2 regions of the Variovorax sp. Soil_C_39 genome follow, and region 1 is predicted to be linked to the other one. Evidence: riboswitches for the same ligand, from Rfam matches in the RefSeq annotation. Region 1 holds a riboswitch; the other holds the start of a gene.

Region 1 (11,663 bases):
TGCTGAGGTTCTCGAACGGAATCTCGACCAGCGCACCGGTCGCCACGTGCGGCCGGGCGAAATTGCGCGGCAGCCAGCCCCAGCCGAGGCCGGCGGTGATCAGGCTCAGCGCGGCCAGCGCGTTGTCGGTGCGCCAGACATGGCGCGCGAACACGAAGCGCGGGTCGCTGGTGGCGAGGTCGCGTCCGGCCACCACGATCTGCCGCGTGTTCGTGAGGTGCTCCTCGCGCAGGCGCTGGCCCGCGGCCGCCTGCAGCACCGGATGGCCGGGCGCCATGACCGCCACCATGGTGTCGCTGCCCACCTCCTGGAATCCTTCGCGGCCGTCGAGGCTCGGCCGCTCGAACACCAGCGCCAGCTGCGCGCGCCCGCTGTGCAGCAGGGCCAGCGCATCGGCCTGCGGCGCCGCCAGCACCTCGACCTGCAGCAGCGGGTATTCGTCGGCGAGCGCCGCGAGCGGACCGCTCCAGGGCGCCGCCAGCAGTTCGGGCGCGATCGCCAGCGTGAGGCGGTCTTCGAGCCCCCGCGTGAGCGCGAGCGCCTGCACCTGCAACTGCTTGAGCTGCGCCGCGAGCAGCCGCGCCTGCGGCTCCAGAGATCGCGCGGCGGCGGTCGGCTGTGGCTCGCGGCCGCTGCGGTCGAACAGCGGCAGCGCCAGCTCGGCCTCGAGGTTGGCGATCGCCATGCTCACCGCCGACGGCACCTTGTGCAGCGCACGCGCCGCGGCCGAGAAGGAGCCGTGGTCGATCACGGCCAGAAAGACTTCGACGCTGTCGCTGGAGAAGGCCATGGGTGTCGATCTATCAATAAAACTGAAACAAGTTAACTTTTTATATCAGCAAATCACAAATAAAGTCCAGGCATCGCTTTTTCATTTGCCAGAGGAACAGGTCATGCAGGGCATCCAACGCCGCGTCGTCTACATCGCTCTTTACGAAGGGATCGCCATCGTGGCCGCCAGCGCCGGGCTGGCGCTGATGACGGGCGCGGGGCTCGGCCATTCGGGCGCGCTGGCCGTCGCGGCCTCGGTGGTCGCGGTGATCTGGAACCTGCTGTTCAACGCGCTTTTCGAGCGCTGGGAAGCGCGCCAGCTGGTTCGCGGGCGCAGCCTGCGCCGCCGTATCGCCCATGCGATCGGCTTCGAGGGCGGCCTGATCGCGGTGCTGGTGCCGCTGTTCGCCTGGGGCCTGGGCGTGTCGCTCTGGGAGGCGCTCGTCATGGACCTGGGCCTGGTGGTGTTCTTCCTGGTCTACACCTTCGTCTTCAACTGGGGCTTCGACCGCGTGTTCGGCCTGCCGGCCTCGGCCGCCCCCGCCACGCCCGCGCCAGCGGACGGGATGGCGCGCCAGGGCGCCTGAACGCCCCCGCGCGGCCGCGGCGCCTGCCGCAGCCGGTAAAATCACGCTCCCTTCCAAGGAGCGTTGCAGCGGCGGCCCACACAGCGGCCCGCCGTCAGGCTTGGAAGGCGCCCTGCTGGCCGGGGCGCAAGCCGCCAACGACGCTCACCTGCCGTTTTTCCCTGCACAGGTGAGCCCCGATGAGTGATGTTTCCACGACCCCCGTTCCCGCGATGAAGCTGTCCGGCCTCGAGCCGGTGGCCATCGGTGCCGGCTCGCTGTTCGTCAACATCGGGGAGCGCACCAACGTCACCGGCTCGAAGGCCTTCGCGCGGATGATCCTGAACGGCCAGTTCGAAGAGGCGCTGGCCGTGGCGCGCCAGCAGGTCGAGAACGGCGCGCAGGTGATCGACATCAACATGGACGAAGCCATGCTCGACAGCAAGGCCGCGATGGTGCGCTTCCTGAACCTGATCGCGAGCGAGCCCGACATCGCGCGCGTGCCGGTGATGGTCGACAGCTCGAAGTGGGACGTCATCGAGGCGGGGCTGCGCTGCATCCAGGGCAAGGGCATCGTCAACTCCATCTCCATGAAGGAAGGCGTCGACAAGTTCAAGCACGAGGCCCGGCTCGTGCGGCGCTATGGCGCGGCGGCGGTGGTGATGGCCTTCGACGAGAAGGGCCAGGCCGACACCTTCGAGCGCAAAATCGAGATCTGCGAGCGCGCCTACCGCATCCTTGTGGACGAGGTGGACTTTCCGCCCGAGGACATCATCTTCGACCCGAACATCTTCGCGATCGCCACCGGCATCGAGGAGCACGACAACTACGCGGTCGACTTCATCAACGCGGTGCGCTGGATCAAGCAGAACCTGCCGGGCGCCAAGGTGTCGGGCGGCGTCTCCAACGTGAGCTTCAGCTTCCGCGGCAACGACCCGGTGCGCGAAGCGATCCACACCGTGTTTCTCTACCACGCGATCCAGGCCGGCATGGACATGGGCATCGTCAACGCCGGCATGGTCGGCGTGTACGACGACCTCGAGCCGACCTTGCGCGAGCGCGTGGAAGACGTGGTGCTGAACCGCCGTTCCGATGCGGGCGAGCGCCTGGTCGAAGTGGCCGAGACCGCCAAGAGCGGTGCCAAGGACGACAGCAAGAAGCTCGAATGGCGCGGCACGCCGGAGCATCCGGTGCACGTCAACCAGCGCCTGTCGCACGCCATGGTGCACGGCATCACCGACTTCATCGTCGAGGACACCGAAGAGGCCTACCAGCAGATCCTCGCCAAGGGCGGCCGGCCGCTGCACGTGATCGAAGGCCCGTTGATGGACGGCATGAACATCGTGGGCGACCTGTTCGGCCAGGGCAAGATGTTCCTGCCGCAGGTGGTGAAGTCGGCGCGCGTGATGAAGTCGGCCGTGGCCCACCTCATTCCCTACATCGAGGAAGAGAAGCGCCAGGACGAGGCCGCGGGCCGCGACGTGCGCACCAAGGGCAAGATCATCATCGCCACGGTGAAGGGCGACGTGCACGACATCGGCAAGAACATCGTCACCGTCGTGCTCCAGTGCAACAACTTCGAGGTGGTGAACATGGGCGTGATGGTCCCGTGCCACGAGATCCTGGCCCGGGCCAAGGTCGAGGGCGCGGACATCGTCGGCCTCTCGGGCCTGATCACGCCGAGCCTCGAGGAGATGCAGTACGTGGCCGGCGAGATGCAGAAGGACGACCATTTCCGCATCCGGAAGATCCCGCTCATGATCGGCGGCGCCACCACCAGCCGCGTGCACACGGCCGTGAAGATCGCACCGCACTACGAAGGCCCCGTGGTCTACGTGCCCGACGCCTCGCGCAGCGTGAGCGTGGCGCAGAGCCTGCTGTCGGATCAGGCGGCCGCCTACATCGGCGAGATCAACGCCGACTACGACAAGGTGCGGCTGCAGCACGCCAACAAGAAGCAGGTGCCGCTGTGGCCGCTCGCCAAGGCGCGCGCCAACAAGACGCCGATCGACTGGTCGAACTACGTGCCGCCGGTGCCCAAGTTCATCGGCCGGCGCGTGTTCAAGAACTTCGACCTGACCGAGCTCGCGAAGTACATCGACTGGGGCCCGTTCTTCCAGACCTGGGACCTGGCCGGGCCGTTCCCCGCGATCCTCAAGGACGAGGTCGTCGGCACCGAGGCCGTGCGCGTCTATGCCGACGGCCAGCGCATGCTCAAGCGACTGATCGAAGGGCGCTGGCTCACCGCAAGCGGCGTGGTGGGCTTCTGGCCCGCCAACACGGTGAACGACGACGACATCGCGCTCTATACCGACGAGACGCGCAGCGAAGTGGCGCTCACCTGGTACGGCATGCGCCAGCAGGCAGAGAAGCACGTGATCGACGGCGTGATGCGCCCGAGCCGCTGCCTGGCCGACTTCGTCGCGCCGAAGGACAGCGGCCTGGCGGACTACGTGGGCGTGTTCGCGGTCACCGCGGGCCTGGGCGTCGAGAAGAAGGAGAAGTACTTCACCGACGACCTCGACGACTACTCTGCCATCATGCTCAAGGCGCTGGCCGACCGGCTGGCCGAGGCCTTTGCCGAGGCGCTGCACCATCGCGCGCGCACCGACTTGTGGGGCTACGCGAGCGACGAGGCGCTCGGCAATGACGAGATGATCGCCGAGAAATACCGCGGCATCCGCCCCGCGCCCGGCTACCCAGCCTGCCCCGACCACAGCGTGAAGCGCCCGATGTTCGACCTTCTGGGTTGCGCGGACATTGGCATGACGCTCACCGAAAGCCTCGCTATGATGCCGGCCGCCAGCGTGAGCGGTTTCTACCTGAGCCACCCCGACGCCACGTACTTCAACGTCGGCAAGATCGGGCACGACCAGCTGCAGGACCAGGCCGCGCGGCGCAAGCAGAGCGAATCCGAACTCGAGCGCCTGCTGGCACCCAACCTTTGAACCCGCCGGCCGCCCGGCACCGGGAGTCGTTATTCAGAAGCTGATGTTTGCAGCCGCGCAGTACGCGGCATGGGCGGTCTTCGTGGTCGCCTGCTGGGGCGCGGGACGCGCGCTGCTTGCGCACCTGGCGCCGCCGCCCCGTCGCGATGCCTGGCTCGAGGCGGCCATGGCCGCGGCCCTCGGGGTCGGCTTCTTCATCTGCGCCTTCCAGCTGCTCGCGGTCTTCGGCCTGTTCAAGCCGCAGGCCACGGCGGCGCTGGTCGGCGCGGGCGTGCTGGCGGCGGCGCTGCAGGCAAGGCCCTGGTGGCGCGCGCTGCGGGTGCTGCGCGGCACTGCGGCCGTCGCCGCCCGGGCGCCCTGGGCGCGCAACGAGAAGATCGCCGCCATCGCGCTCGCGCTGGTGGCGCTGCCATCGATCGTCGCGCCGCTCGCGCCACCGGCCGCGTTCGACGAGCTCATGTACCACCTGCCCTATGCGCGCCTGGTGGCCGAGCAGGGCAGCCTCGGCATCCACGAGTGGCTGCGCTACCCCTGGTTCCCGTACAACTACAACCTGCTCTATGCGGCCGCGCTGCAACTCGGCGACGACGTGCTGCCGCACCTGCTCAACGGACTGGCCGGCGCGCTCTCGGTGCTGATGGTCTTTCGCCTCGGGATGCTGCATGCGAACCGGCTCACCGCCTGCATCGGCGCCGCGATCTGGCTCGGCATCGGCGACTATTCGAATGCGCTCATCGACATGGGCGTGGCGCTCTTCGTGCTCACGGCCTGCGTGGCGCTGTGGTGGTGGCGCGAGTCCGAGCCGGTGGCGGGCGGCATGCGCTGGCTCGGCGTGGCGGCCTTCGCGCTCGGCGTGGCTGCGGGTTCCAAGTACCAGGCGCTGACCTTCCTGCCGCTGGTGGCGCTGTTCGTCGTGTGGCACGAGCGGCGGCCCAAGGCCTGGGCGCTGGCGCTGGCCTGCTTCCTCGTGCCCTGCATCTATTGGTATGCCCGCAATGCCGTGATGACCGGCGACCCGTTCAACCCGATCGGCGCCCGCGTGTTCGGCTTCACCGACTGGATCCCGGCCGACTACGTGCAGCAAGTCGCCGATGTGCGCGACCATGCCGCGCGGCCCAACCTGCTGATCTGGGCCGTGTTCCTCGCGCCCTTCGGCCTGCTCTGGAAGCGCTCGCCCGCGCTGCGCGCCGCCGGCTGGTTCAGCTTCTATTCGGTGGCCGTCTGGCTCATCACTTCGCGCTATCCGCGCTACCTCACGGCCTCGTACCCGCTGATCGCGCTGACGGCGGCCATCGGCTGGCAGGTGCTGTTCGGCTGGATCGCCAAGGGCCTGGGCCGCATGTTCGGCCGCCGCGGGCTGCCGGGCGGCGCCGCTGCGGCGGTGGTGTCGCCGGGGCGCTTCGGCCTCGCGGCCGACTGGGCCGCCGTGCTGCTGCTGGCCGCGCTGGCCGCGGTGTCGATGCGCCAGACCGCCGAGAAGATCGCGATGATCTCGCCCACACAAGAGACGCGCGAAGCCTTCCTGCGGCAGAACGTGCCCGGCTACGGCGCCATGGACTACCTGCGCCGGCATGCCGACGGGCGCGTCTACCAGATCGCGCTCAACGAGGCGATTTACTACGGGCCGAATCCGATCTGGGGCGACACGCTCGGCCCCTGGCGCTACCGCGACTTTTTGCTGCTGCCGCCGGGCGACATGGCGCGCAAGCTCGCCGGCCTGGGCTTTACCGCCATCGTCATGCCGACCTCGTTGGTGCCCACGCTCGCCACCCGGCCCGGCTTCGACGCGCACTTCACCCTGCTGTACGAACAGGACGGCGGCCGGGCGTACCGTATCCTCTCGAGCGCACCATGAACGAGCCCCAGACGCCAGCCACCGCCCCGATGCGCATCGCCGCGGTCATCCCCTGCTACAACGAGGCGCTTTCCATCGCGCAGGTGATCGCCGAGTTCCGCGCGGCGCTGCCCGAGGCCGAGATCCACGTCTTCGACAACAACTCGACCGACGACACCGGCGCCATCGCGCGCGCGAACGGCGCCTGGGTCACGCACGTGGCCGCGCCCGGCAAGGGCAACGTGGTGCGCCGCATGTTCGCCGACGTCGAGGCCGACGTCTACGTCACGGTCGACGGCGACGCCACCTACGACGTGGCCAGCGCGCGGCGGCTGGTCGATGCGCTGGTGGAGGGCAACCTCGACATGGTGGTGGGCAGCCGCGTCGACGATGGCCAGAACGCGCTCACCTACCGCACCGGCCACCGCTTCGGCAACCGGCTTCTGACCGGCGCCGTCGCGCAGCTCTTCGGCGGCGGCCTGACCGACATGCTCTCGGGCTACCGCGTGTTCTCGCGCCGCTACGTGAAGTCGTTCCCCGCGCTGTCGCAGGGCTTCGAGATCGAGACCGAACTCACCGTGCATGCGCTCGAACTGCGCATGCCCTATGCCGAGATCGCGACCGCCTACACCACGCGCCCCGAGGGCTCGCACAGCAAGCTCTCGACCTACCGCGACGGCTGGCGCATCCTCAGGACCATCTGCAAGCTGTTCATCAGCGAGCGGCCGCTGCAGTTCTTCTCGATCTTCGCGGCGGTGCTGGGCATCGGCGCGATCGCGCTGGCGATCCCGCTCCTCATCACTTACATGCACACCGGCCTGGTGCCGCGCCTGCCCACCGCGGTGCTCGCGACCGGCGCCATGCTCGCGGCCATGCTGTCGATGGTGTGCGGCGTGGTGATGCACGCGATCCGGCTCGCGCGCCGCGAAACCAAGCGGCTGCGCTACCTCGGGGTGCCGGGCGTCGGGCTGTTCCGCCGCGGGGCATGAAACCCGGCCGCGAGTTCCTGCTGTTCGCCGCGGTCGGCGCAGCGGGTTTCGTGGTCGACGTGGCGGTGCTGTACCTCGCCGCGCCCTGGCTCGGCTGGTACGGCGCGCGCGTGGTGTCGTTCTGGGCGGCGGCCACCGCGACCTGGGCGCTGAACCGGCGCTACACCTTCGCGGCGCGGCCGTCGGGCAGCTCGCTCGTGCGCGAATACCTCGGCTATCTCGTCACCATGCTCGGCGGCGCGGCCGTGAACTACGGCGCCTACGTGGGGGTGCTGCATGCCTTCGAAGGCCGCTGGGTGCCGGCGCTCGGCGTCGCGGCCGGCAGTTGCGCGGGGCTCGTGGTCAATTTCGTGGCCGCGCGGCAACTCGTCTTCAAGGCGCGCCGCCGGCCCTAGCCGCTCAGTGCGCGCCCGAGACCACCACCGGGATCTCGGTCGCGGGCGGCGTGTTGCGGCTGCGGCCGCAGCGCACGATGCCGTCGATCATCACCATGCCCACGCCCGGGATGTCGCCGAGCTGCACGCTCTCGAGCAGGCCCGGCGCGGGCGAATGCTGGGCCCGGTCCATGAACACGAAGTCGGCATCGCGGCCCACTTCGACGAGGCCGCAGTTGAGCTTGCGGATCTTCGCGGTGTTGCCGGTGGCGAAGCAGAACACCAGCTCGGCCGGGATGTTCGCGATCGAAGACAGCATCGCAATCATGCGCAGGATGCCCAGTGGCTGCACGCCCGAGCCCGCGGGCCCGTCGGTGCCGAGGATCACGCGGTGCGGGCACTTGAGCTCGAGCGCCGCCCGGGCCGCCGCGATGGCCACCTTCTCGTTGCCGTTGTGCACGATCTCGATCGCGCGCGAGCTCTTCTCGCACAGCTCGCACACGTGCGCCTCGGGCAGCGAGGTGTGGCCGCCGTTGATGTGGCCGATCACGTCGGCGTCGGCCTCGAGCACCACGTCCTTGTCGATCAGGCCCGAGCCCGGAATCGAGGGCCCGCCCGTGTGGATCGTGCTCTGGATGCCGTACTTGCGCGCCCAGGCGACCATCTCCTTGGCCTCGTAGCCGGCCTTGACCGAGCCCAGGCCGACTTCGCCGAGCAGGCTCACGCCGGCTTCGGCGAGTTCCTTGAAATCGCTCTCGACCATGCCCTTCTCGATCACCGGTGCGCCGGCCAGCACCTTCACGCCGCCGGGACGGAAGTTGTCGAACGCACGCTGTGCAGTGATGGCCAGCGCCTTCAGGCCCACGATGTCCTTCGGCCGGCCCGGCAGGTGCACTTCGCCGGCCGAGATCATGGTGGTCACGCCGCCGTGCATGGTCGAGTCGATCCAGCCGATCTGTCCCTGGCGCGGCGTCCAGTCGCCGAAGACCGGATGCACGTGGCTGTCGATCAGGCCCGGCGCGACGCAGGTCTTCTTCGCGTCGATGACCGTCTTCGCGCCTTCGAGGTCGCAGTCCTTCTGCTTGCCGACCGCGACGATCAGGCCGTCGTTCACCACGATGGTGTCGGCGTCGAGGATGGGCCGGTCGATGTCGCCCGACAGCAGGAGCCCTATGTTCTGGATGACGACCTTGCCCGACTTGCCGCCGGTTGCGATTTCTGCCATGGGGTTTTGTCCTCGTCGTGGGGTGGAGTGATGTTGTTGGGGGCCTGGGCTTCGTCGGCCCGCACGGTGCGCAGCAGCGTCTCGATCACGAACGCTTCCCAGTGAGCGATCGCCTCGGGCGACTCCAGCGGCTCGCCGAGAAAGGCCGTGAGCGTGTGCCGGTTCGAGGTGTAGAAGTAGCCGGTCGAGGCGATCAGCAGATAGATGTCGCGCGCCACCAGGTCGCGGCGGAACAGCCCCTGCGCCGCGCCGCTCGCAAGGATCTCGGCAAGGATCGACACCGCGCGTGACGAATACTCGCGCGCCCGCAGCGACTTCGAGATGTGCCGGCCCTTGTGCAGGTTCTCGGTGTTGAGCAGCGTCACGAACTCGGGATTCCTGCGGTAGTAGCCGAGCACGAAGCGGATCACTTCGGTCAGCGCCTCGACTGGCCGCGAGGCATCGAGCGCGATCGCGGCCTCCGCATCGTCCATGCGCTGGTAGATGCCTTCGAGCACCGCGATGAACAGGCCTTCCTTGCTGCCGAAGTAGTAATAGATCATGCGGTCGTACGACTTCGCGGCCTTGGAGATCTTCTCCACGCTGCCGCCGTCGTAGCCGTATTTCGCGAAGACCTTGGTCGCCGCCTTCAGGATGCTGTCGCGCGTGGCCTGCGCCGCGGCCTCGCGCACGCCGGTGCGGCGCTGGGGCTTGGCGGCTGCGGTGCTGCGGCTGTCGGCCATCGTTCGCGCGGCGGACCTGGCTACTTCTCGGCGAAGGCGCGCTCTACGACGAAGTCGCCCGGCGTGGAGGTGTTGCCTTCCTTGAAGCCGCGCTTCTCGAGGATGTGCTTCAGGTCGACCAGCAAGCCGGGGCTGCCGCAGAGCATGACGCGGTCTTCCACCGGATTGATCGCGGGCAGGCCGAGGTCGTCGGTGAGCTTGTTGGTCTCGATCAGGTCGGTGATGCGGCCCTGGTTGCGGAACTCCTCGCGGGTGACCGTGGGGTAGTAGAGCAGCTGCTTTTCGATCATCTCGCCCAGGAACTCGTGCTTGGGCAGGTGGTCGGTGACGAGGTCGTGGTAGGCCAGCTCGTCGACCTGGCGCACGCCGTGCACCAGGATGACCTGTTCGAACTTTTCGTAGGTCTCGGGGTCTCGGATCACGCTCATGAACGGTGCGAGGCCGGTGCCCGTGCCGAACAGGTAGAGGCGCTTGCCCGGCAGCGTGTAGTCGATCAGCAGCGTGCCGGTCGGCTTGCGCCCGACGATGATGGTGTCGCCGACCTGGATGTGCTGCAGCTTCGAAGTGAGCGGGCCCTCTTCGACCTTGATGCTCAGGAACTCGAGGTGTTCCTCGTAGTTGGGGCTCACGATGCTGTAGGCACGCAGCAGGGGCTTGCCGTTGACCTTCAGCCCGATCATCGTGAAATGGCCGTTCGAAAAACGCAGCGCCGGGTCGCGCGTGGTGGTGAAGGTGAACAGGCGGTCGGTCCAGTGGTGGACGCTCAGGACGCGTTCTTCGCTGAATGCACTCATACGGAACTCAAGAGTTGTTGGGTTGTGGACAGTGAGGATGGCTGAGCCGGAATGCACCTTGAAGGGGCGGCAAGCCCCGGCCGGCTGCGAACCCTCCATTGTCGTTGGTCGGAAAAACCCCGATGAACACCGCGAGAAAACACCATTGCAAGCACCGGGCCCGTTTGCTACATTGGTCTCGAATGTAGTGAACGCAACATGAAAGTGTAGGGAATGCTACACAAACGGCAGGCGGCGCACAAGCGGGCAGACGGCACGTTTGTTGCAAACCCCACCGGACCTGCTGCCTCCGCACACTGCCCACGAGATCGCCCCGATGACCGAACACACCAAGACAGACGGACTGCCCGGCATGGACATGCCGGTGGCCTTCGAAGCCGGCGCCAGCGCCTTCGGCAAGGCCCCGCCGCGCAACGAGAAGATGAGCACCGCCAAGGTCGAGTGCAACGCCTGCCCGGTGCTGTGCCAGATCTCCGAGGGCCGCACCGGCGCCTGCGACCGCTATGCCAACCGCGAGGGCGTGCTGGTGCGCGTCGACCCCGTGGTGCTGCTGCGCCGCGAGCTCGCCGCCGAGACGCCCGCGCTGGTGCCCTTCGACCGGCCCGGCGCCACGGCCGCCGAGGGCGCCGAGGCCGGCGCTCCCGACTGGAACGGCGACCTGCTGCATGCCGACCAGGTCTTCGTGACCGGCGTGGGCTCGTCCACCACCTATCCCGACTACAAGCCCGCGCCCTTCATCGTGGCCTCGAAGGCCGAGGGCGTCGACATGGTCACGGTCGTCACCGAAGGCATCTTCAGCTACTGCAGCTTCAAGGTGAAGATCGACACCGACCGCTTCCTCGGTCCCGAGCAGGCCAATGTGCGCTACCGCGGCGAAGTCGTGGGCCATGTCACCACCGCCGAATACGGCTCGCAGATGCTGTCGCTCGGCGGCGTGCACCACCTCACGGGCGGCAGCAAGAAAGAGGGCCGCATGACGGTCGAGCTGATGCAGCTGCTCGGCAACAAGAAGGCGGTGGAGTGCACCATCGACGGCGGCTCCACGCTCGTGGTCCAGGCCGGCCGCGCGCCCATCGTCAACGGCGTCGAGGAGCAGCGCATGCGCGTGGGCTGCGGCTCGGCCGCGGTCGGCATCTTCGCGCGCCAGTTCGCGGGCGTGGCCGACGAGGTGGTGGTGGTCGACGACCACATCACCGGCGTGCTGACCGAGCACCAGGCCGGGCGCTGCCTCGACATGCCGCCTTCGGGCATCCAGATGCTGGGGCGCAAGTCTACGCCGGGGCGCTACTTCCAGGTCGCGAACCCGGGCAACGGCTGGGGCGGCACCGACATCGCCGACCCGCTGGCCATCATCGAGGGCTGGGAGGAGGGCGTGGCGCGCCCCGGCCTGCGCCTGTTGATGACATCGACCACCGGCGAGCATGCGCAGTGGTACGTGCT
Region 2 (11,663 bases), on a different contig from region 1:
TTATTTCGCCAAGCCGCCGCCCAAGAGCACCGGCCGCGACCTGTTCAACCCCACCTGGCTCGCCGCGGCCCTCGGCGATGCCGCCGCGGACGCCGCCCCGGCCGACGTGCAGGCCACGCTCGCGGCGTTCACCGCGAGCGCCTGCGCCGCCGACCTGCTTCGCCACGCCAGTGGCACCAGATTGCTGATCGTCTGCGGCGGCGGCGCGTTGAACGATCATCTGCTGGCCCGGCTGCGCGGCCTGCTGCCGGCGGTGACGATCGACACCTCCGCGGCGCACGGCCTGCCGCCGCTGCAGGTCGAAGCCGCGGCTTTCGCCTGGCTCGCGCGCTGCACGCTGCGGCGGGAGCCCGGCAACCTGGCGAGCGTGACCGGCGCGCGCGGCCCGCGCGTGCTCGGCGCGGTCTATCCGGCGGCCTGAGCCGCGCGGGCACTCAGCCCCGGCCTGACACAGGCCGCGCAGCAAAAAGCCGCCCGAAGGCGGCTTCGAAAGGCGGCGGAAGGCCGATCAGGCCGAGAAACTCGAGCCGCAGCCGCAGGTGCTGGTGGCGTTCGGATTCTTGATCACGAACTGGGCGCCCTGCAGGTCTTCCTTGTAGTCGATCTCGGCGCCGAGCAGGTACTGGTAGCTCATGGCGTCGATCAACAGCGACACGCCGTTCTTGGTCATGGTCGTGTCGTCTTCGTTGGTGATTTCATCGAAGGTGAAACCGTACTGGAAGCCCGAGCAGCCTCCACCCTGCACGAACACGCGCAGCTTGAGCTCGGGATTGCCCTCTTCGGCGATCAGGTCGGCCACCTTGGCGGCCGCGCTGTCGGTGAAGACGATCGGCTCGGGCATTTGGGTCTGGATGTTTTCGGCAACAGCGCTCATGGGGGTAACTCCTTGGGGGCCGTACATGCGGCCAATGAACCAATGCTACTGCAATGCCGCATTCCTGGGTGGACGGCGGCACCGAGCACCCATTGGAAGTGGGGTCGAACGCCGCCGGACCAAGGCGCGGTAGAAAAAGAAAAGCCGCCCGGAGGCGGCTCGTTCTTGTTCGCAGCGAACAGAATCAGCGCTTGCTGAACTGCTTGCGGCGGCGTGCAGAGTGCAGGCCGACCTTCTTACGCTCGACTTCACGTGCATCGCGCGTGACGTAGCCGGCCTGGCTCAGCACCGGCTTGAGGCTTGCGTCGTAGTCGATCAGCGCACGGGTGATGCCGTGGCGCGTGGCGCCGGCCTGGCCCGATTCGCCGCCGCCCGCCACGTTGACCATGACGTCGAACGCTTCGGTGTTGTTGGTCAGCACCAGGGGCTGCTTGGCAATCATGATCGAGGTTTCGCGGCCGAAGAACTCTTGGATGTCCTTGCCGTTGACCGTGATCTTGCCGGTGCCCTTCTTCAGAAACACACGGGCGACGCTCGATTTGCGACGGCCGGTGCCATTGTTCCATTCACCAATCATTCTCAAGGCTCCTTACAGTTCCAGCACTTTGGGCTGTTGGGCGGTATGCGGGTGCTCTGCACCACCGTACACCTTGAGTTTCTTGATCATCGCGTAGCCAAGCGGACCCTTGGGCAGCATGCCCTTGACGGCCTTTTCCAGGGCGCGGCCCGGGAATTTGGATTGCATGTCGCGGAAGTTGGTGGCACTGATGCCGCCCGGGTAGCCCGAGTGACGGTAGTACACCTTGTCGATGGACTTGGCGCCGGTGACGCGCAGTTGCGCGGCGTTGATGATGACGATGAAGTCACCGGTATCGACGTGAGGCGTGTAAATGGCCTTGTGTTTGCCGCGCAAACGGAGAGCAACTTCGCTGGCTACTCGTCCGAGGACCTTGTCGGTCGCGTCAATCACAAACCACTCGTGCGTCACGTCAGCGGGCTTGGCGCTGAACGTTTTGGTCATGAGTTTTCTCTTGAAAAGAGGGTTTGGCGAGCCCTTTTCCACGGTCGGCGTTCCTCTGATGGGAATCTCTTAGGTGGGTTGCACAATGCCCGCAGAGCGGAGAATGCGCCTTCGCCGCGGGACTGCTGAAACGCTGCGAAGCCTGCCATTATACGAAGAACCGGCCAATGCGGGCAAATACCTGCCCTGCGACCGCCTTGCCGTTACCATCGACCCATGTTCAGTTACCGCCACGCCTTCCATGCCGGCAACCACGCCGACGTGCTCAAGCACACGGTGCTGATTGCCACGCTCGAGCACCTGCTCGAGAAAGAGACCGCGCTCACCGTGGTCGACACCCATGCCGGCGCCGGCCTGTACCGGCTCGACGGCGACTATGCCGGCACCAGCGGCGAGGCGGCCGAAGGCATCCTGCGGCTGGTGCCGAACGACAAGCCGGCGGCCGCGCCTGCGGCGGAGGCCAAAAAGAAGCCGGCCGCCGCGGCCGAAGCCCCGCTCGCCGATGCGATCGCGCGCTACCTCGGCGTGATCCACGACTTCAACCCCAAGGGCGGCGCGCGCGTCTACCCCGGCTCGCCGTTCATCGTGCAGCACCTGCTGCGCGACCACGACCGGCTCAAGCTGTTCGAACTGCATCCGACCGATGCCCGCACGCTCGACGCCAACATCGCGCAGCTCGAGGCGGGCCGGCAGATCGCGGTGCTGCCCGAAGACGGCTTCGGCAGCGCCACCAAGTTCCTGCCGCCGCCGTCGCGCCGCGCGCTGGTGCTGATGGACCCGAGCTACGAGATGAAGACCGACTACGGTCGCGTGCTCGACTTCACGGCCGAGGCGCTCAAGCGCTTCGCGACGGGAACTTACGCGATCTGGTATCCGATCATTCCGCGCCCCGAGGCGCACGATCTGCCGCGCCGGCTCAAGACCCTGGCAACCAAGGCCGGCAAGCCGTGGCTGCACGCCACGCTCACGGTCAAGTCGAGCAAGCTGAGCGTCACGCCCACGGGCGAGACCCAACGTCCTGGGCTGCCTGCCAGCGGCATGTTCCTGATCAACCCGCCGTACACGCTGAAACCGCAGCTGGCCGCTGCCCTGCCGCAGCTCGCGGAACGGCTCGCGCAGGACCGAAACGCGGGGTTCTCGCTCGACGCGGGCGGCTGAGGCACCGCTCGCAGCCCCTTACGGGCGGCGGCGTTTCTGTGCGCTCACCTTGCGGCGCGCCGGCTTGGCCGGCGCTTCAGCATCGGTTCCTGGCGCCTGCGCCATCGTGGTCTCCCCCGGCTCCACAGCCTCGCCGCCGCAGCGCATGCCGTGCTGGTCGATGATGGTCAGCGCCACCTGCTTGATGCCGAGGCTGATCAGGTCGATGCGCTCGGCGGCCGCGCGGCTCAGGTCGATGATGCGTCCCTGGGTGAAGGGCCCGCGGTCGGTGATGCGCACCAGCACCTCGCTGCCATTGACGAGGCTGCGCACGCAGACGCGGGTGTTGAACGGCAGCGTCTTGTGCGCCGCCGTCATGGCGCCCATGTCGAAGAGTTCGCCGCTGGCCGTCTTGCGCCGATGGAACTGAATGCCGTACCACGAGGCTCCGCCGCGCTCGAAGATCTTGCGCGGCGCGCTGTCGCCCGGCACGCCGTCGTCCTCGGGCCCGTCCATCTCGGACACCGCCAGGTCGTACCGAACCGACGGCACGTTCGAGCGCGGCGCGGCGCCCGCCGGGACCGACAGCTTGCGCTGGAGCGGCAGCAGGCGGACTTCGCTTTCACTCTTTTCGCCCGTCGTTGCCGCGCCTTCTGTCGCAGGCGGCATGGCGCAGCCGGCCAGCGCGCAGGTCACGGCGACGAGCGCGACGCGCAACGGGTTTCCCGATCGCACGCCCCACGCCATCAGTCGAGGCGCTCCAGCACGGCCAGCGTCGCCGCCGACTGGTTCATCGTGTAGAAGTGCAGCGCCGGCGCGCCGGCATCGCGCAGGCGCGCGCAGAGTTCGGTCACCACATCGAGGCCGAAGGCCTTGATCGATGCGGTGTCGTCGCCGAAGCCTTGCAGCCGCAAGCGGATCCAGCGCGGGATCTCGGCGCCGCACGCATCGGAAAAACGCATGAGCTGCGTCGAGCTGGTGATCGGCATGATGCCGGGCACGATCGGCGTATCGAGACCGAACTTGCGCACGTCGTCGACGAAGCGGAAGTACGCCTCGGGGCTGAAGAAGTACTGCGTGATCGCCGAATCGGCGCCGGCCTTCACCTTGGCGGCGAAGGCTTGAAGGTCGGCTTCGGGCGAGCGCGCCTGCGGATGCACTTCGGGGTAGCAGGCCACCTCGATGTGGAAGTCGCGGCCGGTCTCCTCGCGGATGAAGGCCACGAGGTCGCTCGCGTACATGAACTCGCCGCCGACGCCGTAGCCGCTCGGCAGGTCGCCGCGCAGCGCCACGAGGCGCTTGACGCCCATGGCCTTGAGCTCGGCCAGCTGCTCGCGCACGGTGGCGCGCGTGGCGCCGATGCACGAGAAATGGCTGGCGGCGTCGACGCCTTCGGACAGGATCTCCTGCACCGCACCGAAGGTGCCCTGGTGCGTGGAGCCGCCGGCGCCGTAGGTCACCGAGCAGAACTCGGGCTTGCGCGCATAGAGCTGCTGGCGCACCGCGCGCAGCTTGACCGCGCCCTCGGGCGTCTTGGTCGGAAAGAATTCGAAACTCAGCGGAAGGCGCACAGGCGTCCCCTCAGGCGCCGTCCGCAGGGACGGCATGGATGAAAAACTCGCGGTTGCCGTCGCCACCGGCGATCGGGCTCTCGAACCACTGCACCACGCGCAGGCCGAGCGCCTCGCAGGCGTCGCGCAGGCGCTTCTCGACGATCTCGTACATCGCCGGATCGCGCACGATACCGCCCTTGCCGACCTGCCCGGGCTGCAGCTCGAACTGCGGCTTGACGAGCATCAGCAGGCGGCCGTCTGCGGCCAGGAACTGCACCACGGCCGGCAGCACCAGCGTGAGCGAGATGAAGGACAGGTCGCCGACGATCAGGTCGAAGCGCGGTTCGGCTGGCGCGTCGGTCTCTGCGGCGCCCTCTTCCTCATCCTCGCCCTTGTCCTGCAGGTCCTCCGCCGACAGCGCACGCGCATTGACACCCTCGATGGCGAGCACGCGCTCGTCCTCGCGCAGCTTCGCATGCAGCTGCCCGTGGCCGACATCGACGCCCACCACCCGGGCCGCGCCGCGCTGCAGCAGGCAGTCGGTAAAACCGCCGGTCGACTGGCCGACGTCGAGGCACAGCAGGCCGGCCGGGTCCACCCCGCTCACGGCCAGTGCGCCTTCGAGCTTGAGCCCGCCGCGCGAGACGTAGCGCGCCTCGGCCGCATCGTCGAGCGCGAGCTCGGCGGACTCCGGCACCTCGTCGCGGTTCTTCACGACGGTGCGCCATGCGTCGGCCGTGCCCGCATCGCGCCAGCGCATGCCGCCGGCAATGAGCCGCACGGCCTGCGAGCGCGAGGCGGCAAGGCCGCGTTCCACCAGCAGCTGGTCGGCGCGCATCAGTAGCGGTACGTGTCCGGCTTGTAGGGGCCGTTCTTGTCCACGCCGATGTAGGCGGCCTGCGCGTCGGTCAGCTCGGTGAGCATGGCGCCGACCTTCTTCAGGTGCAGGCGCGCGACCTTCTCGTCGAGGTGCTTGGGCAGCACGTAGACCTTGCCGGCCTGGTAGGCGTCGGGCTTGGTGAAGAGCTCGATCTGCGCGATGGTCTGGTTGGCGAACGACGACGACATCACGAAGCTCGGGTGGCCCGTGCCGCAGCCCAGGTTCACGAGCCGGCCCTTGGCCAAGAGGATGATCTTCTTGCCGTCGGGGAAGGTGATGTGGTCGACCTGCGGCTTGATCTCTTCCCACTCGTACTTCTCGATCGACGCGACATCGATTTCGTTGTCGAAGTGGCCGATGTTGCAGACGATGGCCTGGTCCTTCATCTTCACCATCGTGTCGTGCGTGATGACGTCCTTGTTGCCCGTGGTCGTCACGAATATGTCGGCCTTGTCGGCGGCATATTCCATGGTGACGACCTTGTAGCCTTCCATCGCGGCTTGCAGGGCGTTGATCGGGTCGATCTCGGTCACCCACACCTGGGCGCTCAGCGCGCGCAGTGCCTGGGCCGAGCCCTTGCCCACGTCGCCGTAGCCGGCCACGCAGGCGACCTTGCCGGCGATCATCACGTCGGTCGCGCGCTTGATGCCGTCGACCAGCGACTCGCGGCAGCCGTACAGGTTGTCGAACTTGCTCTTGGTGACCGAGTCGTTCACGTTGATGGCGCGGAACAGCAGCGTGCCCTTGGCGCTCATCTCGTTGAGGCGGTGCACGCCGGTGGTGGTTTCCTCGGTCACGCCGATGATCTCTGCCGACTTGCGCGTGTACCAGGTCGCATCGACCGCGAGCTTGGCCTTGATGGCCGCGTAGAGGATGCGCTCTTCCTCGCTGCCCGGGTTGGCGAGCACGCCGAGATCCTTCTCGGCGCGCTGGCCCAGGTGCATCAGCAGCGTGGCGTCGCCGCCGTCGTCGAGGATCATGTTCGGGCCTTCGCCCTTCGAGCCCTTGGGACCGAAGTCGAAGATCGCGTGGGTGTAGTCCCAGTAGTCCTTCAGCGACTCGCCCTTGATCGCGAACACCGGCGTGCCTGCGGCGGCGATCGCGGCGGCGGCATGGTCCTGCGTCGAGAAGATGTTGCACGAGGCCCAGCGCACCTCGGCACCGAGCGCCTGCAGCGTCTCGATCAGCACCGCGGTCTGGATCGTCATGTGCAGCGAGCCCGTGATGCGCGCACCCTTGAGCGGCTGCGCCTTCGAGAACTCCTCGCGGATGGCCATCAGGCCGGGCATTTCGGTTTCGGCGATCCTGATTTCCTTGCGGCCCCAGGCAGCGAGCGAGAGGTCGGCGATTGCCTGGTCGGCGGAGGAGACGGGGGTGGGCTTGAGAACAGCGCTCATGAGAACTCCAACAAAGCTGGTTTGAAAGATGCCACTGCGTTCGGGGAAAAAAGACTCACCGCGAGAACAGCGGATGAGCGTGGTTGCGATGTGGTCCGAGCCTCACGCCTGATGGCGCTGCAACGCTCCTCGGAATCGGGGATTGTAAGCGTGAGGCCTTCCGGGGCCAATCGGCGGGACTTCCCACATTGAGAAAAACGGGCAGCCGGCGTATCGTGGCGGCGGCACTTCGCCGCCCGGGCGGCCAAGCCTTTCTCTCTCTTCCTCACACGACGCAACAGGAGATGTCACCATGGCCACTGCCAGGAAAGCCGCCCCCCGCAAGACCACCGCGAGCAGCAACGCAAGCGCCACCGACACGAAGAAGACGCCCCCCGGCGCCGCGGAGATGTTCAACCCCCTCAAGGCCATGGCCGACCGCCTGCAGGACCTCGACCTCACGGGCGGTGCCGGCAAGGTGCTGGAAAGCAGCCGCAAGGACCTGCAGGCGCTGATGCAGGCCAACGAGAAGTCGTTCCAGGGCCTGCAGACGGTGGTGCAGCGGCAGACCGAGATGATCAAGCAGGCCATCGGCGAATGGCAGACCGCGGCCAAGGGCATGCCCGGCAAGGATGCGAAGGAGAATCTCGCCAAGCTCGACGAGCTCGGTCGGCAGTCGTTTCAGCGCGCGGTGGACGACATCCAGGAACTCGCCGGCCTCGCCGCCAAGTCGCAGGCCGACGCGTTCGAGGTTGTGCGCCAGCGCATCCAGGCCAACGTCGACGAAGTGACGCAGATGCTCAAGCGCAAGTAGGCGCTTGGGCGCCGCTCAGTCGATCAGCGCGCGCCGGACGTCTTCCTGGAGGCTGCGCAGGTGCTCGCGCATGGCCGTGCGGGCACTTTCAGCGTTGCGGGTGCGCAGCGCGCCCACGATCTCGCGGTGCTCGTCGTGGTTTTCGCTGTGGCGGTGCAGCGGGCTGTGAAGCCGGAACAGGCGCGCGTTGACCCGCAGCTCTTCCACCAGCCGCGGAAACACCACGTTGCCGCTGGCGTTGGCGATCAGCAGGTGGAAGCGGTCGTCGAAATGCCAGTGCTCCGTCTCGCTGTGCTCGCCCTCGCCCAGTGCGTGGATCTCGGCTTCGAGCGTTTCGATCTCGGCGTCGGTGATCTTGCCGACTGCAAGCGCGATGGCCTCGCATCGATCACCTCGCGTGCGCGCATGCAGTCGAAGTACTCCTTGGTGCCGAGCGCCCGCACCGCATACGAGCGCGCATCGCGCCGCACCAGCAGGCCTTCGCCCGCGAGCCGCACCAGCGCCTCGCGCATGGGCGTGCGCGAAATGCGCAGGTCTTCGGCCAGCCTGGCCTCCTGCAGTGGGCTGCCCGGAGAGATCTGGCGGTCGAGGATCAGCATGCGCAGCCGTTCGTAGGCCTGCTCCGCGAGGCTGGCGGAGCGCACCTCTGGCCGCCTCGGGCACCGCGCTGGCCGGCGCGGTCGAGTTGCACCTGACCTACGACGAGGAAACCGGCGGCATGACCGGCCCCGGCTGGATCCTGTCGAAAGGCCTGAGCCGGCCCGACTACGTGCTGTCGGCCGCCTTCTCGCACCACGTGGTGGTGGCGCACAACGGCTGCCTGCACCTCGAGGTGACGCTGCGCGGCACCTCGGCGCATGCCGCGCGGCCCGACACCGGCCATGACGCGATCGAAGCCGCGGCCACGCTGCTGCCCGCGCTCTACCGCTACCGCGACGGCCTCGCCGCACACCCCTCGCGCACGCCCGGCATCGGCCATCCCACGATGGTGGTCGGCCTGATCGAGGGCGGCATCAACACCAACGTGGTGGCCGACAAGCTGAGCCTGCGCATCGACCGCCGCATCGTTCCGGAGGAATCGCCCGAGGCCGTCGAGGCCGCGCTGCGTGAGGTGATCGAGGTCGCCTGCCGCGGCCTGCCCGGCATCTCGGTGGAGATCCGCCAGATCCTGCTGGCGCGGCCGTTCGCGCCCGCGCCTGGCGCCGACGCTTTTGCCGCGTTGGTGTGCCGCGAGGCCAGCGAGGTGATGGGCAAGCCGGTCACGCCGATCGGCGTGCCGCTCTACACCGACGCGCGCCTCTACAGCGAGGCCGGCATCCCGACCGTGATGTACGGCGCCGGCCCCGAGTCGCTGCTCGAGGCCAACGGCCACCGTGCCGACGAGCGCGTGCCGCTCGACGACCTGCGCCGCGCCACCTGCGTGGTCGCCAACGTTCTCCATCAACTGCTCGCGCGCTGAAGCACTGCGCAGGAACCCGCCATGATCGACATCAGCCACGTCAACAAGCACTACGGCGCCTTCCAGGTGCTGACCGACTGCACCACCCAGGTCCGCAAGGGCGAAGTGGTGGTGGTCTGCGGGCCTTCGGGCTCGGGCAAGTCCACGCTCATCAAATGCGTCAACGCGCTGGAGCCGTTCCAGAGCGGCAGCATCACCGTCGACGGCGTCTCGGTGGGCCACCCCAAGACCGACCTCAACAAGCTGCGCGCGCGCGTGGGCATGGTGTTCCAGCACTTCGAGCTCTTTCCGCACCTGTCGATCGAGGAGAACCTCTCGATCGCGCAGCAGAAGGTGCTGAAGCGCTCGGCCGGCGAGGCGCGCACCGCCACCATGGCGCTGCTCGAGCGCGTCGGCATGCGCGCCCATGCGCACAAATACCCCGGCCAGCTCTCCGGCGGCCAGCAGCAGCGCGTGGCCATTGCGCGCGCGCTTGCGATGAACCCGGTCGCGATGCTGTTCGACGAGCCCACCTCGGCGCTCGACCCGGAAATGGTCAACGAGGTGCTCGACGTCATGGTCGAGCTCGCGCGCGAGGGCATGACGATGATGTGCGTCACCCACGAGATGGGCTTCGCGCGCAAGGTCGCGCACCGCGTGATCTTCATGGACCAGGGCCACATCGTGGAGGACTGCCCGAAGGAGGAGTTCTTCGGCAACCCGGCGGCGCGGTCGGACCGGGCGCAGCAGTTCCTGTCGAAGATCCTGCAGCATTGAAGCGGGCGCTGCGCCGATGGCCTAAGGCGTCTTGCCGGCGGCCACCAGCTCGGCCAGAAGCTCAGCGAAAGGCCGGATGTCCCGGCCGACGCTCGCCGCCTCGAGCGCGGCCATGTAACGGGACCGTTGCGCCAGCGGAATGATGGCCCATGGATACCCGCCCGATGCCAGCATCGCATTCATGAGGAAGCGGCCCATGCGTCCATTGCCGTCGAAGTACGGATGGATGTTCACGAAGAAGAAGTGGCCGAGCACGACCCGCACCGAAGCTTCCGGCTCCTCGCGCAGGAGATCGAAGAAGGCGGGCATCAACGCCCGCACGGCTTCGCTGCGCGGCGGCACATGCATGGACTGGCGAATGAACACGGGCCCGCTGCGATAGCCCGCGAGATCCGCAGGCTTCAGGATGCCTGCCGCGACGCTGGGGCCGAACATCTCCCTGTACCAGGTGCCGTGGTCGGCTCGCGCGGCCTCCCCTGCGTTCAGCCCTTGCAGAATCCGGCCCAGCGTTTCCTTGATCTTCTGGAAGGCCTGCCAGTAGCCACGGGCCGCCAGTGCGTCCCGATGCGCGCGGTCTGCCGCGGTGTCGGGGTTCCAGCTGCCGGAACGCACGCGCTCGATCAGTTCGGCGCTGACCCGGTAGCCCTCGATGGAGAGGGAGTTGTAGGCGTCGGCCACGTAGACGTCTTCCACCTGGCGCAGATACGCCGCGGCGTCGACGGGCAGGCCGGGCGCACGCGGAAAGCGCTCCAGCACGGGCCCGCGCATTTCTGCCCAGGACATGCGCAGCCGGTTGACGGAGGGAGATGTTTCCCGCTGTCCGATCGCGACCGACGGGCGGTCGTTGAAGGGATCGGTTTCGTTGACGGTGTAGCCAGCCGTGCGCATCGTCGCGGTGATCGTCTCCGCAATCGGGTCGCGGCCGATGTTGCGGAAGGCGCCGGCGAGCCGTCCGGCGATGCTGCTGTGTCCCCCGTCGAGCAGGCGCGCCAGAACGTCGGAGGCATCGGCAATCATGGCGAGTGCTGCCCGCATCTCGACCGCGTGCGCCGCGAAGTGCCCGGGCGCGCAGGCCACCAGCGCCGTGGGCAGGCGCATGAGACGCAGGCCGTCCACCACCTCGATGTCTCGGGCAGCGGGAACTTCGAGGCGCAGGTCGAAGATCGACGTGTCGTGCAGCAGCCCGGTCGGCTTGTTGCCGCCGCGTGTCGCGCGCACGAGGAGCTGACGCGGCACGTCCCAGTTGCCGGTATGCAGCGCGACGGAATGCTCTGCGCCGAGGCACCAGTCCTCCCCGAACCGCTCCGTCAGGTAGGCTGCGCAGAAGGGCCAGAACGAGGCATACCAGTCGGTGCTCTCGCCGGCCGCGCCGTCAGGCCTGGCCGGGACATACCAGCCCTTCATCACTTCACGGATGAAGCCATTCCTGAGCAGGCGCTCCCGATGAACGCGCGTCAGGTCGGAGGCTCGAATGGCGACCGCCCGCGTGTCCTGTAGTGCCTTCAAGGCAGCGAGGGACTGGGCGAGCTTGTCTGCGGGCGTTGCCATTGTTAGGGAATTCTGCTTCGTGATAATTAGGTTTTATTGTTGCACGAATTCTAGGTTTTGATGTCAAGTAATTTTTAGGTTATTATGCTGCATTGCTCCCCTGGAGCAGCTTTGAAAACGCGCACAACTGTGTGCACACAGACAAGAGAGTGATCAATGGCTCACGGCCCATTCACTGATGAAGTCAGGCGCAGACGGACGTTTGCCATCATTTCCCACCCCGACGCCGGCAAGACCACGCTGAC

The links. Region 1 has a riboswitch for S-adenosylhomocysteine ahead of metH (methionine synthase). Riboswitches for the same ligand answer to the same signal wherever they lie in the genome.
Region 2: linked by a shared signal. The riboswitch ahead of ahcY (adenosylhomocysteinase) and the one ahead of metH (methionine synthase) in region 1 are both predicted to bind S-adenosylhomocysteine.

The regions. Positions count from the first base shown of each region.
Region 1 is NZ_JBDGJQ010000005.1:6,469-18,131, reverse strand. Features, by position in the region: gene AC3A6J_RS14300 (LysR family transcriptional regulator) at 1-790, opposite strand, end outside; gene AC3A6J_RS14295 (PACE efflux transporter) at 894-1,358, shown strand; S-adenosyl-L-homocysteine riboswitch at 1,408-1,511, shown strand; gene metH (methionine synthase) at 1,571-4,285, shown strand; gene AC3A6J_RS14285 (ArnT family glycosyltransferase) at 4,329-6,140, shown strand; gene AC3A6J_RS14280 (glycosyltransferase family 2 protein) at 6,137-7,108, shown strand; gene AC3A6J_RS14275 (GtrA family protein) at 7,105-7,503, shown strand; gene AC3A6J_RS14270 (amidohydrolase family protein) at 7,508-8,707, opposite strand; gene AC3A6J_RS14265 (TetR/AcrR family transcriptional regulator) at 8,653-9,429, opposite strand; gene AC3A6J_RS14260 (ferredoxin--NADP reductase) at 9,450-10,223, opposite strand; gene AC3A6J_RS14255 (6-hydroxynicotinate reductase) at 10,540-11,663, shown strand, end outside.
Region 2 is NZ_JBDGJQ010000011.1:89,731-101,393, reverse strand. Features, by position in the region: gene AC3A6J_RS23435 (anhydro-N-acetylmuramic acid kinase) at 1-421, shown strand, start outside; gene erpA (iron-sulfur cluster insertion protein ErpA) at 509-874, opposite strand; gene rpsI (30S ribosomal protein S9) at 1,059-1,451, opposite strand; gene rplM (50S ribosomal protein L13) at 1,464-1,895, opposite strand; gene AC3A6J_RS23415 (23S rRNA (adenine(2030)-N(6))-methyltransferase RlmJ) at 2,112-3,053, shown strand; gene AC3A6J_RS23410 (septal ring lytic transglycosylase RlpA family protein) at 3,072-3,767, opposite strand; gene metF (methylenetetrahydrofolate reductase [NAD(P)H]) at 3,779-4,603, opposite strand; gene AC3A6J_RS23400 (TlyA family RNA methyltransferase) at 4,614-5,423, opposite strand; gene ahcY (adenosylhomocysteinase) at 5,423-6,862, opposite strand; S-adenosyl-L-homocysteine riboswitch at 6,931-6,999, opposite strand; gene phaP (TIGR01841 family phasin) at 7,155-7,655, shown strand; gene AC3A6J_RS23385 (FadR/GntR family transcriptional regulator) at 7,671-7,994, opposite strand; gene AC3A6J_RS23380 (GntR family transcriptional regulator) at 7,901-8,299, opposite strand; partial or broken gene AC3A6J_RS23375 (M20/M25/M40 family metallo-hydrolase) at 8,302-9,114, shown strand; gene AC3A6J_RS23370 (amino acid ABC transporter ATP-binding protein) at 9,136-9,870, shown strand; gene AC3A6J_RS23365 (Fic family protein) at 9,892-11,418, opposite strand; gene AC3A6J_RS23360 (peptide chain release factor 3) at 11,575-11,663, shown strand, end outside.